One region of the Paenibacillus sp. BR2-3 genome, then DNA from elsewhere that is predicted to be linked to it. Evidence: a T-box and tRNA genes for the amino acid it is inferred to sense, from the RefSeq annotation. Region 1 holds a T-box; the other holds one or more tRNA genes.
What was found. The T-box of region 1 lies ahead of tyrS (tyrosine--tRNA ligase). A T-box ahead of a tRNA ligase gene usually reads a tRNA of that ligase, here a tRNA-Tyr.

Region 1 (6,812 bases):
CGACGATTGAAGACTAGAGCGGATTACTGCGAAACACAGAAAAGACCGTTCCCTGCAGAAATTAGGGAACGGTCTTTAAAAGCTGTCTGACTCAGAAGTAAAGCTATTATAAAAGTTGAAATAAAGATTTTGACCTATGCTATGGGGTGTTTACCCGTAACTATGGGGAATGTTTGGACTTCCGGCCGCTGCCCATCCCCAGATGTTTTGGATTAAACCGCTTGCTGCGGTGAACATCCGGGGACAAAGGCGGTCGCTATCGCTCCTACAGTTCCAAACTTCCCCTCCTTTACTCTCCCCTTTTCATAATTTAATTCTTTAGTTCGGTTTATATAGCTTCCTATGGGGTATTGGCACTATTATCTGTACCTGTACTGCTGCCGTTTCCGGCATTGCTTCCGCTTGGTGCCGGAGTCGCTTCACCGCCGGTCGGATCTACAATGATCATACCCGGATCGTCTATACTTCCTCCAGGGATGACCTCTGTACCAGGCGTCGTTTCTGCATCAGGTATCGTTGGTGAAGGATCCGTTGCCGCTGGTGAAGGGGACGGTGTTGCCCCGGCACCACCGGCAATGCTGCCTGAGGCGGTCTCATGTCCGGCCACATCCACGGCTGCGACATAGAAGGTTGCATTGGCGCCGGCAGGTGTACCTGAAGGGAAGACAGTAGCATCACCAGCCATTAGTACCAGCTGCTTCTGGAACGAACCTCCGTTCAGCGAACGGTACAGCCGATAGCCAACTACATCAGCTGAGCCGCTTGGCGAAAAAGAAATAACCGCTTTGCCAGTACTGTAGGATACTGTAACATTTCCCGGCGCAGTTGGAGCAAGTCCGTCGTCCACACGCGGATCCACTTCGGTTGGAACATCCGATTTCGCATCCTCCGGCATATAATAAGCCAGCGGTTCGGGGTCCTTCATCCCCGGGAAGGCCGCCAGGAGCTCCTTAACCAAATCTTGAATTGGTTTTTCGCGTGTGACTACAATTTTTTCCTTCAGGAAATCATCGGGAGTACCTTCCTGAGGAATGTAATTTACAGCGTTGAACGTAATATACTTTGCTTTCGTAATTCCGCTATCGCTATCTTTAGGAACATATTTAACGTTGAATAAATCCGTAGTAAATTTATCGGTCAGTTCAGACGGCAGCTTTCCGCTGTAGGCAGAAACTGTTTTTTTGACGATTCCTTCGGGCCGGGTGAATTTCGGTGTCACGAACAGCTCCGGTTTTTTATCAATAACGGCATTCATGACCTTGGTCCATAAGGATTGTGCCTGCCGTTTCTGAGTATCGCCTGCAAGCGTATTTACGGGCTCTTTGTAACCTACCCACATCCCTAGCGTAACGTCCGGTGTGAAGCCCATAAACCAAACATCAGCATAGTTTTGAGTAGAGCCTGTTTTTCCGACGATGGGAATCTCGCCGAAATGCTTGTAATTGCTCTTTACGGTACTGGCAGTACCTTCAGTAATAACGGTTCGCAGCATATCCGTCATTAGATAAGCGGTTTGCTCGGAATATACCTGCTCCGGGTTGACTTTGTGCTGATAGACAATTTTCCCTTGTGAATCTACGATCTTTTCAATCATATAGGCATCATTAAATGCCCCTTTGTTACCGATGGAAGAATAGGCATTAGTCAGTTCTTCGACCGATACACCATAGCGGAGTCCACCCAGAACCCCGGTTTGGGCGCTATAATCTTCATCCTGGATCGTGGTAATTCCCAGCTTTTTGGCAAAAGCCCATGAATTCTCGATGCCTACCTTTTCGTTAAACAGCTTCAGAGCAGGCAAGTTGAGCGATTTGTTCAATGCGTACCGGGCTGTAACAAGGCCCTGATAGCGGTTATTGGCATTCTTGGGAATGTGGAAGCCTTTGGTGCCATCCTTCAAAATAATCGGAGCATCATCCAATATTCCCGCTGGCTGAATTAATCCGGCATCCAAAGCAGGAAGATAGGCGGCAATAGGTTTCATGGTAGAGCCTGGCTGACGAACCATTTGTGTCGCATAGTTCATCTGTTCGATGTTGAAATCGCGGCCCTCGATCATGCCCAGAATAGCACCAGTCTTGTTGTCGATCATTATTCCTGCTGTTTGTTCCTTGCCTTTGGACTTGCTGTCCTTGGTAAAGTTGTCGCTGTTATCGGATATGCTGTGCATCGCACTGTATACTTTTTTATCAATCGTGGTGTATATCCGGTAGCCTCCGGTCATAAGCTGCTGCCGTGCTTCCTCAAGCAGCAAAGTATCTTCTCCGGTTTCCTCTCCGGCGTCCGCCGCATCTGCCTTGTCTTCGTTTACAGACAGCATGATCTCTGCGGCTTTACGTTCCATCTCCAGCATCAGGTATGGATATGTCGCGTAAGCCTTCTTGCTTTGAGCCGCTAGGGAGCCCTTAATATCAAAGGCGAGGGCCTCATCGTACTGTGAGGAAGTAATCTTGTTCTCCTCCAGCATTCGGCGCAGGACCAGATGCTGGCGTTCCAGTGCCCTTTTGAATGCCGTCTCGTTGAATTCTCCCAGTCCGTTGAACGCGGAATAAGCGGAAGGAAGCTGCGGGAGACCCGCCAAATATGCCGCTTGGGCGATATTCAGCTTGTCCAGATCCTCTAGACCGAATATACCCTTGGATGCGGCTTTGATCCCAAACACATTATAGCCGTTCGAGCCGTTACCGAAAGGAACCTTATTTAAATAGGCTGTTAAAATCTCCGGTTTGGCTAAAAAGCGTTCCAGCCGCAATGAAAGTAATATTTCCTTAACTTTCCGGTCTTCCGTCCGGTCCAGATTAAGGAATACCCGTCTTGCAAGCTGCTGCGTAAGTGTACTTCCCCCGGTTTGAACGGATTCATTAAGCAGCTTTTGCTTAACAGCACGTAAGGTTCCGTTCAAATCAACGCCACTATGCTCGTAGAAGTTCTTGTCCTCTATAGCGAGGACGGCATCAATAATAATCTGGGGAATATTGTTGTAATCAATGAGCCTGCGGTCCTCCTCCGTACGGAGTTGGCCTATGGGTGAGCCGTCGCGGAAATAAGCAAACCCGGTAATCGCGTTTTGGCTAATTTGCTGCTGAATTAATTGCTCGGAACGGACAGGGTCATCTTTTACAATCGAAGTAATATAGCCTGTGACGGCACCGCCGGCAAACAATATGCCCATTATGCCCAGGATAAACATCCATTTGGCCACAGAACCGAGCCTGCGCAGCCAGGATCTTCTCCCTGGGGGACGTTTCTTTTCGGTCTTCTTCATGTTCTCTTCAACCATCGACGATAATCCTCCTTTATAACGGAACTATTATAGCACAATTTGGCGCTTTTGAATGCGCTTCTAGCGTCATCCCGTTTCTTTCCCGTTTGACTTTTAAAAAGGTCATGTGATATAAATGAAAGCAATCGGATATCAAAAAGGCGCGGAAAGACATCAGTAGAAGGTAAGCTTTACGTTTGCAGAGAGTCGGTGGGTGGTGTGAACCGATAACAGGCCCCTTTGAATTACAGTCTGGAGCTGTCCGGAGGAACGGCAGGAGCAAAGCTCCGGTTCAGTAGTCCGGCACCGGGTGCAATCCCGTTATGGTAATGAAGTGAAAGCCTTCTGCTGCGCTATCGGTGTATACAAGGGCTTTAATTAGGGTGGTACCGCGAGTCTCTTTCTCGTCCCTTGGGATGATAAAGGGGCTTTTTTGTGTTCGGCTTCACTAGAAGGACGTTTATTTAACATGATTTGTTTCACAGTATAAGAGAAATTCAAGGAGGAACAAAAGAATGAAATGGGAAGAACTATCAGCAGCCCAGCAGCAGGAGACGGAACGTCAGCTGGAAGTGATTTCACGCGGTGTTGTGGAAATCGTGCCTGAGGAAGAATTGAAGCGCAAGGTCATGAAATCCGTGGTTACGGGAGTGCCACTGAATGTGAAGCTGGGACTCGATCCGTCCGCGCCGGATATTCATGTCGGGCATACCGTTGTCATGCATAAGCTGCGTCAATTTCAGGAACTGGGGTATCAGGTGCAGCTTATTATCGGTGATTTTACCGGACGCATCGGTGATCCAACCGGCAAATCGGAAACACGCAAGCAATTGACGGAGGAAGACGTGCAGCGTAATGCCGAAACCTACAAGAAGCAGATCTACAAGATATTAGACCCGGAGAAAACCAAGGTATACTACAATTCCGAATGGCTTAGCCCGATGTCGTTTGCCGATGTAGTGACTTTGTCTGCTAAAGTTACGGTAGCGAGAATGATGGAACGTGACGACTTTACAAAGCGTTTCCAAGGCGGTCTGCCCATTAGCATCCACGAATTTTTCTACCCGCTTATGCAGGGTATGGATTCCGTTGCCTTGAAAAGTGACGTGGAGCTCGGCGGTACGGATCAGAAATTCAATCTGCTTATGGGACGGACACTCCAAAAGGAATATGGTGTGGATACCCAGGCTGCGATCATGACTCCGCTGCTCGAAGGGCTGGACGGAGTGCAGAAGATGAGTAAAAGTCTTGGCAACTACATCGGAATCGATGAAGAGCCGAATGAAATATACGGCAAAGCCATGTCCGTTCCGGATGAGCTGATGCTGAAATACTACGAGCTGGCAACTGATATCAGCAATGACCAGCTTACAGAGTTGAAGACAGGGTTGCAGGAGGGGACCGTTCATCCGAGAGATGCCAAAATGCGGCTGGCCCATACTTTTGTACGCATGTACCACAATGTGGAGGCTGCGGATGCTGCCCAGCAGCATTTCGTAACGGTGTTCCAGCAGCGTGCATTACCTGACGATATTGAAACCTTCGCGATTCCTGCCGATGAGCTGGAAAACGGAACAATCAAGCTGGTAAAGCTGCTTACACTGGTTAACTTTGCAGGCTCTAATGGAGAAGCGAAGCGGAGTATTCAACAGGGTTCCGTGAAGCTGAACGAAGTGAAGCAAGAGGACCCTAATGCTGAAATCACCCCGCAAGAGGGAGATATACTGCAGGTTGGCAAGCGCAAGTTCGCTAAGCTTACCTTGGCATAAGTAGTTGTATCGGATAATAATTGAATCTTGGAGGAGGGGCGCCATTCGGTGCTCCTTTTTTTTATGAAATAATAAAAAAGCCTCCGGATAAATCCGGAGGCTTTCATAATAACCGCTATACAGAAAGTATTAACGGTTGTAGAACTCGACGATTTGTTTCTCATCGATATCTTGGGACAGCTCGGAACGTTCTGGCAAACGGATGTATTTGCCTTCGAAGGAGCCTTCAGCATAATCCAGGTAAGCCGGAAGGTGTGAACGGTTAGCCAGAGCTTCCTTGATGGAAGACATTGCGCGGCTTCTTTCACGAAGACCGATTACATCGCCAGTGCTTACACGGTAAGATGCGATGTCGACTTTTTTGCCGTTAACAGTTACGTGACCATGGGATACCAACTGACGCGCTCCAGCGCGGGAGTTAGCAAATCCAAGACGGTATACGAGGTTGTCCAGGCGGCTCTCAAGCAAGAACATGAAGTTTTCGCCCGCGATACCTTGAAGCTTTTGAGCTTTAGTGAAGAGAGTTTTAAATTGTTTCTCTCCCAAACCGTACATGTGACGCAGTTTTTGTTTTTCCAAAAGCTGCATTCCGTAGTTACTTACTTTTCTGCGTTGGTTAGCGCCATGTTGTCCCGGTGGGAAAGGGCGTTTCAAATCTTTACCTGTACCGCTAAGGGAAATGCCCAGACGGCGGCTGAGTTTAAATTTAGGTCCTGTGTAACGTGCCATGTTATAGTAGACTCCTTTTTATTTGAAATTTCAGGTGGGGCCTATTTGTGCCGCGTGCCGTATCCGTGGAAGTTTATAGATCCACACTATAGGGAAGTTCAGCCGCTGCCCTATTAGTAACGAACCCGCGTGAGGGTGACACAACGTTTCGCCCAATATAAGACCAGTTACAGTCTTGTTCAACAATAAATATTATATGAAAACAACTAGCAAAGTCAAGCGCATGTTTAAAGAGATTTTGTCGTTCTTTGTCGTTAGGGCTTAGGACCTAAAAAAAAACCCGGTTTTGCGGAAAATATAATGCATTACAGAAAGAAAGGGAGTAAAATATGGTTAACTAATAAATGTTATCGGAATAGAATTTTAAAATTAGAGATAGTAAGGGGATCCTCTTTATGTCAAAGCAGCAAGCTTACGGTCATAAAGGCAGCCATGTGCTGACACAGGACACCATGCAATCCAACGACGATTCTGAAGATCCTACCGCATGGTTAAGGGAAACGGACATCGTATCCTATGATTTTCCTTATACAGACGGTCTGATTGTGGACAGCTTTCATGAGTGGTACAAGGGAGAGGCTTCCCTTCCATTCACTGAATCGTGGAATTGGTGTGTCCTTAATTATGAAGGTAAATGGATGAACCATATCAATCAGGTCAATGAGCGTTGGAGTTCCTGCTGGGAAGAGGCTGCCGGCCTAAGCTTGCTATCCCGGAAGACCAATAGCTCTCATATGACGGAAAATGGGACAAGCCTGACCTTCTTGACGCTGCCGGTTTATACGCGTTCCAAAGGTGATATATTCGCTTTTCTTGGCTGTGCCATGTCTACTGAACAGTATGAGAAGGGCGGCCGGGAGATTGCTGAAGTGCTGGCCCGGCATTTCCGTACATGCTTTTATCGCAGGTTCGAGCATATTTTCGTATCCGATCTTGCGGATGTCCATCTGAATGCCGAGAAGGAAAGTAACCGCCACTCCCTGCTCTTCCAGATTGTTCAGAGAATGCATGATAATATTGATGTGGATGCTGTTTTAATTGAGGTTATTGAG
Region 2 (6,812 bases), 800 kb from region 1:
CAGAGCTGAACAAAGTGCTGCCGAAGGACAGCAAGCAAGCCATGATCCTCTCGGCCACCCTGCACGCCGATCCGGCCAAGCTGGACGAGGTGGAGCAGGCTGCCAAGGCCATGACCGATTCTACGGATGAGCTTACTCTAAAGTCCAGGGAAGACTACAGACAGGAATTGAGCGGATTTATCACCATTTTTCAAACTATAGGATACGGCCTTAGCTTTGTCATTGCGCTGATCGGAGTGCTCAACTACATTAACACTGTGCTTACCGGGGTCATTGCCCGCAGAAATGAGTTTGCCGTTCTGGAGAGTATCGGAATGACCAGGCAGCAGCTGAAGAAAATGCTTGTGTATGAAGGGCTTTATATTGTGCTCTTTACGGTGGCTGTCTCCTCGACCACAGGTGTGGTGATTACTTATACTATTGCCAGAAGCATCACTGCAAACATGGCCTTTACGGTATTTCGAATGAACTGGCTTCCGTTTGTCCTGGTCGTACCGGTTCTGCTGATTATAGCCTATTCTGTGACCCTGAAGGCTTACCGGATGCTGACCAAATCCACGATTGTCGAAAGACTTAGGGAAATCGAATAGCAGCATGCCCGGTAGATACACTGTCGGGATCACACTGCGCATGTAAAAAAGGCAGGTCCGGCGAATTGGCGCGGTCCTGCCTTTTTTTGTACAGAGTCTTATTTTCTAATCTTAACGGTTTATTTAAAAGCAGGAAGCGCGATATCCGCGTAGTTTTCCTCCAGGAACTTTTTCACTTCAGGACCGCTCATTCGCTCGGCTAGCTTCTTGATGGCTGCGGAGTCTTTGTTATCACTGCGTGCCACGAAAGTAATGGCAAATTCGGAATCCTCGCTTTCCGTAATCAGCGCATCTTTCTTAGGTGTTAGCCCAAGCGGGCTGGCATAAGCCGGAGTCATAGCCACCAGATCAGCATCGTCCAGCATACGGGCCAGCATCAGCAGATCCACTTCCTCGAACTTGAAGTTTCTTGGATTCTCCACTATGTCAGCCTGCGTAGCCTTAATGCCTGCGCCCTCTTTCAGCTTGATCAAACCGGCTGCTTCGAACATGACCAACGAGCGGCCGATGTTCGACGGATCATTCGCCATCACGAGCGTTGCTCCATCCGGCAGATCGGCGATATTCTTAAAGCGTTTGGAATAACCGCCATATATGGCATTGTAAACAGGCTGAACCGCTACCAGTTCGGAGCCCTTGCTGGCATTGAATTGCTCCATATACGGAACATGCTGAAAAAAATTAGCGTCAATTTCCTTATTGGCCAGCGCCTCATTCGGCTGCACGTTGTCAGACAGCACAACAACCTCAAGATCGATACCATCCTCTTTTAGCAACGGCTTAACAATATCCAGAATATCTGTCATCGGCGGAATCAGTGTCGCGACCTTAAGCTTCGTCGGCTTACCGCTATTTTGTGCAGGATCATTTCCGGATGCCTCCTTATTTCCACAACCTGCAACGATTAATACCATCAGTGTAAGAGCAAGTAGCATTAGTCTTTTCATTAGTGCAGCTAACCTCCATTTTATATTACGAATAGTTGTTGTAACTGTTGTAACTCCTTTATCGCTTATCCAGCAGTCTAGACAGAGTACCGCCAGTGAATTGAACGGCCTGAACCAGCACGATCATAACAAGAATAGCATACACCATGACCTCGGTCTCAAACCGCTGATAACCGTAACGGATGGCAAAATCGCCAACCCCGCCCCCGCCCACAACTCCCATCACTGTCGAGAAGGAAATAAAGCTTATGGTAGAGGTTGTTAATCCGAGCACCAGACCCGAACGGGCCTCTACATACAAAAATTTATAGGTAAGTTCCAGCTTCGAAGCTCCCATAGACAGAGCGGCCTCAATAGTACCCTTTGGAACCTCCAGCAAGGACTGCTCAACCAAACGCGAATAATAAGCAATCGCCACAATAGACAAAGGAATCGTCGCCGCCATCGTGCCAATCGCCGTGCCTGCTATAATGCGGGTTACGGGGATCAGTGCAACAACAAGCAGCAGAAAAGGAAAGGAACGGATGATGTTAACGATACTGTTCAAAACCAGTGACACAAGCTTGTTCTCATAGATCTGGCCTTTTCGGCAAAAAAATAGCAGCGTCCCCAAAGGAAGCCCCACCAGCAGCGCAGCGCCAACCGATATTCCCACCATCACAAAGGTTTCGCCGATCGACTCCCACATTTGGGCCTGATATTTAACGACGCTATCAAACATGGGCTTCCCCCGCCTTGCTGAAAATCTGATCCCGATACGAACCGAAGCTCCCCGCAGCAGGACGGAATTCACCCTCATCCCGGGAGAATGAATCAATGATCCGCCCTCTTTCCATCACAGATACATGTCTGCATATGCTTTTGACAACGTCCATCTCATGGGTGATGATCACAACGGTTACGCCGAAGCTTGCATTCACATGCTTCAGCACATCCAGTATCTCAGCAGTAGTCTCGGGATCAAGTGAGGAAGTCGGCTCATCGCAGAGCAGCAGCTTTGGGCTGTTCGCAAGCGCACGGGCGATTGCCACCCTCTGCCGCTGTCCTCCGCTAAGCTGGGCGGGATATTGCTCCACCTTGTCCTCCAAACCGACAAAGCTCAGACATTCCTTCACCCGCTTCATCCGTTCACTTTTCGTCAGACCAGCCAGCTCCAGCGGGATAGAGACATTTCGGCTGACAGTCATGTTATTTACGAGATTAAATTGCTGAAAAATCATTCCGATCTTCTGACGCTCCTTCCGCAGCTGCTTATCCGGCATTTCCGTCAGAAGTTGTCCGTCTACAGTAACCGTACCTTGATCAGGCCGTTCCAGTAAATTGATCATCCGAAGAAGTGTGGACTTCCCGGCGCCGCTTGCACCGATGATGCCATGAATGTTCCCTGCCCCGACTTCAAGCGATACAGTGTCAACCGCCTGATACATGCCGTCCTTCATCTTGTAGCTTTTGCTTACCTGACTAAGAGATAGGATAGCGCAACCCCCTTTCGTGCGTATATAATGAGGCTCCTCACCTACGTACATATTGTACTATAATTATTCAAAAACTGTTTCATTAAAATTATCCTTAAATAATAAGGCATTTACTCGTCTGTGTCATTATTTTTTTCGAAATGATATATCCAAATCATGTAAGGTAACCTTGACGGAGCTTCAGGCTGACCTGTAACCTGTTCTGTCCCTCATAGCTTCCTCTCAGTTCATACAGATGTAAAAAAAGAGTACCTGAAATCAAATGATTTCAGGTACTCTTTGCTTCATTATACCGGCGAGAGGACTCGAACCTCCACGGTTTCCCACTCGATTTTGAGTCGAGCGCGTCTGCCATTCCGCCACGCCGGCATAATATAAATAAATGGAGGCGCCACCCAGATTTGAACTGGGGATAAAGCTTTTGCAGAGCTTTGCCTTACCACTTGGCTATGGCGCCATAAGTAAAAATGGAGCGGACGACGGGAATCGAACCCGCGACCCTCGCCTTGGCAAGGCGATGCTCTACCGCTGAGCCACGTCCGCATTGTATGGCTGGGGATATAGGATTTGAACCTATGCATGACGGAGTCAAAGTCCGTTGCCTTACCGCTTGGCTAATCCCCAACAACATGCAAATAAAAAGTTAAATGGGGCGACCGATGGGTCTCGAACCCACGAATGCCGGAACCACAATCCGGTGCGTTAACCCCTTCGCCACGGTCGCCATATTACAAATAATTAAAACTTCTAACAAATGAAACAAAAGATCTTTAAAGAAAATGGGGCGACCGATGGGTCTCGAACCCACGAATGCCGGAACCACAATCCGGTGCGTTAACCCCTTCGCCACGGTCGCCATATTAACCTTTAAAAACCACATTGGCAGGGGCAGCAGGAATTGAACCCACACTAACGGTTTTGGAGACCGCTGTTCTACCTTTAAACTATGCCCCTAAAACTGGTGGAGGATGATGGATTCGAACCACCGAACACTTACGTGAGCAGATTTACAGTCTGATGCGTTTGGCCACTTCGCTAATCCTCCAAGGATGGTGCCGGCGAGAGGACTTGAACCCCCAACCTACTGATTACAAGTCAGTTGCTCTACCAGTTGAGCTACACCGGCGTATTCTTTTGTGTAAGGCTTATGGTGGCTCGGGACGGAATCGAACCGCCGACACGAGGATTTTCAGTCCTCTGCTCTACCGACTGAGCTACCGAGCCATACGAATAAAGTGATAAATGGCGGAACCGACGGGATTCGAACCCGCGATCTCCTGCGTGACAGGCAGGCATGTTAGGCCAACTACACCACGGTTCCAAAAAATTTAATTGGTTGCGGGGGCAGGATTTGAACCTGCGGCCTTCGGGTTATGAGCCCGACGAGCTACCGGGCTGCTCCACCCCGCGTCAGTAAAAGTATATTATCCCTGTGGGGCCCCCGAAAAGTATACGGAACCCGCTGCGAAGCATTTGCTTCACTTTTTGGGGATTTTTATGGTGGAGGCTGAGGGGTTCGAACCCCCGACCCTCTGCTTGTAAGGCAGATGCTCTCCCAGCTGAGCTAAGCCTCCATAAACGAACAATGGTAATTGTACCAAATCTCACTAGATAAAATCAAGAGAAAATGGTGACCCGTATGGGATTCGAACCCATGTTACCTCCGTGAAAGGGAGGTGTCTTAACCCCTTGACCAACGGGCCAAACTACTAGAAAATTTGTGGCGGAGAGAGAGGGATTCGAACCCTCGAGACGCTTGTGGCGCCTACACGATTTCCAATCGTGCTCCTTCGGCCAAACTCGGACACCTCTCCAAATGGCTCCCCGAACAGGACTCGAACCTGTGACAACTCGATTAACAGTCGAGTGCTCTACCAACTGAGCTATCAGGGAATATACATTCCAGGCTTGAGTCGCCTGAAAACTGAATCCGAAACGAATTTGCGCGATTAGATATTGGATAAGCCCTCGACCGATTAGTATTGGTCAGCTCCATGCATTGCTGCACTTCCACCTCCAACCTATCTACCTCGTCGTCTTCAAGGGGTCTTACGTGTTGGGAAATCTCATCTTGAGGGGGGCTTCACGCTTAGATGCTTTCAGCGCTTATCCCGTCCGTACGTAGCTACTCAGCCATGCTCCTGGCGGAACAACTGATGCACCAGCGGTACGTCCATCCCGGTCCTCTCGTACTAAGGACAGCTCCTCTCAAATTTCCTGCGCCCACGACAGATAGGGACCGAACTGTCTCACGACGTTCTGAACCCAGCTCGCGTACCGCTTTAATGGGCGAACAGCCCAACCCTTGGGACCTACTTCAGCCCCAGGATGCGATGAGCCGACATCGAGGTGCCAAACCTCCCCGTCGATGTGGACTCTTGGGGGAGATAAGCCTGTTATCCCCAGGGTAGCTTTTATCCGTTGAGCGATGGCCCTTCCATGCGGTACCACCGGATCACTAAGTCCGACTTTCGTCCCTGCTCGACTTGTTGGTCTCGCAGTCAAGCTCCCTTATGCCTTTGCACTCTTCGAATGATTTCCAACCATTCTGAGGGAACCTTGGAACGCCTCCGTTACTCTTTAGGAGGCGACCGCCCCAGTCAAACTGCCCGCCTGACACGGTCCCCGTACCCGATTAGGGTACCAGGTTAGAACCTAGATACGATCAGGGTGGTATCCCAACGTCGCCTCTGCAGAAGCTTGCGCTCCTGCTTCCCTGGCTCCCACCTATCCTGTACAGATCGTACCCAAATTCAATATCAAGCTGCAGTAAAGCTCCATGGGGTCTTTCCGTCTTGTCGCGGGTAACCTGCATCTTCACAGGTATTAAAATTTCACCGGATCTCTCGTTGAGACAGCGCCCAAGTCGTTACGCCATTCGTGCGGGTCAGAATTTACCTGACAAGGAATTTCGCTACCTTAGGACCGTTATAGTTACGGCCGCCGTTTACTGGGGCTTCGGTTCACAGCTTCGGGTTTAACCCCTAACCGCTCCCCTTAACCTTCCAGCACCGGGCAGGCGTCAGCCCGTATACTTCGCCTTGCGGCTTCGCACAGACCTGTGTTTTTGCTAAACAGTCGCTTGGGCCTTTTCACTGCGGCCCCCTCGTGCTATTCACACTACCGGGGCACCCCTTCTCCCGAAGTTACGGGGTCATTTTGCCGAGTTCCTTAACGAGAGTTCTTCCGCGCGCCTTAGAATTCTCTTCTCGCCTACCTGTGTCGGTTTGCGGTACGGGCACCTTCTCCTGGCTAGAGGCTTTTCTTGGCAGTGTGAGATCATGACCTTCGCTACTTTAATTTTCGCTCCCCATCACAGCCTGGCCTTAACGATGTGCGGATTTGCCTACACATCAGCCTCACTGCTTAGACGGACATCCATCAGTCCGCGTCACTACCCTCCTGCGTCACCCCATCGCTCATAGCGGATTACGGTGGTACAGTAATTTCAAACTGTTGTCCTTCGACTACGCCTTTCGGCCTCGCCTTAGGTCCCGACTTACCCTGAGCGGACGAGCCTTCCTCAGGAAACCTTGGGCTTTCGGCGGATCAGATTCTCACTGATCTTTTCGTTACTCATACCGGCATTCTCACTTGTATGCTGTCCAGCGCTCCTTACGGTACACCTTCAACCCACATACAACGCTCCCCTACCCCAGATACATACGTATCTAGCCATAGCTTCGGTGGTGTGTTTAGCCCCGTTACATTTTCGGCGCAGAGTCACTCGACCAGTGAGCTATTACGCACTCTTTCAATGGTGGCTGCTTCTAAGCCAACATCCTGGTTGTCTGTGCAAC

Region 2: it has a tRNA-Tyr gene. The T-box ahead of tyrS (tyrosine--tRNA ligase) is inferred to sense a tRNA for this amino acid. The anticodon was not compared.

Annotation. Positions count from the first base shown of each region.
Region 1 is NZ_CP126311.1:3,437,625-3,444,436, reverse strand. Features, by position in the region: gene acsA (acetate--CoA ligase) at 1-17, shown strand, start outside; gene PaeBR_RS16515 (transglycosylase domain-containing protein) at 341-3,280, opposite strand; T-box leader at 3,418-3,677, shown strand; gene tyrS (tyrosine--tRNA ligase) at 3,778-5,031, shown strand; gene rpsD (30S ribosomal protein S4) at 5,161-5,760, opposite strand; gene PaeBR_RS16500 (diguanylate cyclase domain-containing protein) at 6,156-6,812, shown strand, end outside.
Region 2 is NZ_CP126311.1:4,234,484-4,241,295, forward strand. Features, by position in the region: gene PaeBR_RS20370 (ABC transporter permease) at 1-590, shown strand, start outside; gene PaeBR_RS20375 (MetQ/NlpA family ABC transporter substrate-binding protein) at 710-1,537, opposite strand; gene PaeBR_RS20380 (methionine ABC transporter permease) at 1,596-2,258, opposite strand; gene PaeBR_RS20385 (methionine ABC transporter ATP-binding protein) at 2,251-3,012, opposite strand; tRNA gene PaeBR_RS20390 (tRNA-Leu) at 3,303-3,381, opposite strand; tRNA gene PaeBR_RS20395 (tRNA-Cys) at 3,396-3,469, opposite strand; tRNA gene PaeBR_RS20400 (tRNA-Gly) at 3,481-3,555, opposite strand; tRNA gene PaeBR_RS20405 (tRNA-Gln) at 3,562-3,636, opposite strand; tRNA gene PaeBR_RS20410 (tRNA-His) at 3,661-3,736, opposite strand; tRNA gene PaeBR_RS20415 (tRNA-His) at 3,793-3,868, opposite strand; tRNA gene PaeBR_RS20420 (tRNA-Trp) at 3,893-3,966, opposite strand; tRNA gene PaeBR_RS20425 (tRNA-Tyr) at 3,972-4,057, opposite strand; tRNA gene PaeBR_RS20430 (tRNA-Thr) at 4,063-4,138, opposite strand; tRNA gene PaeBR_RS20435 (tRNA-Phe) at 4,161-4,236, opposite strand; tRNA gene PaeBR_RS20440 (tRNA-Asp) at 4,256-4,333, opposite strand; tRNA gene PaeBR_RS20445 (tRNA-Met) at 4,346-4,422, opposite strand; tRNA gene PaeBR_RS20450 (tRNA-Val) at 4,511-4,586, opposite strand; tRNA gene PaeBR_RS20455 (tRNA-Glu) at 4,641-4,715, opposite strand; tRNA gene PaeBR_RS20460 (tRNA-Ser) at 4,734-4,826, opposite strand; tRNA gene PaeBR_RS20465 (tRNA-Asn) at 4,830-4,905, opposite strand; rRNA gene PaeBR_RS20470 (23S ribosomal RNA) at 4,969-6,812, opposite strand, start outside.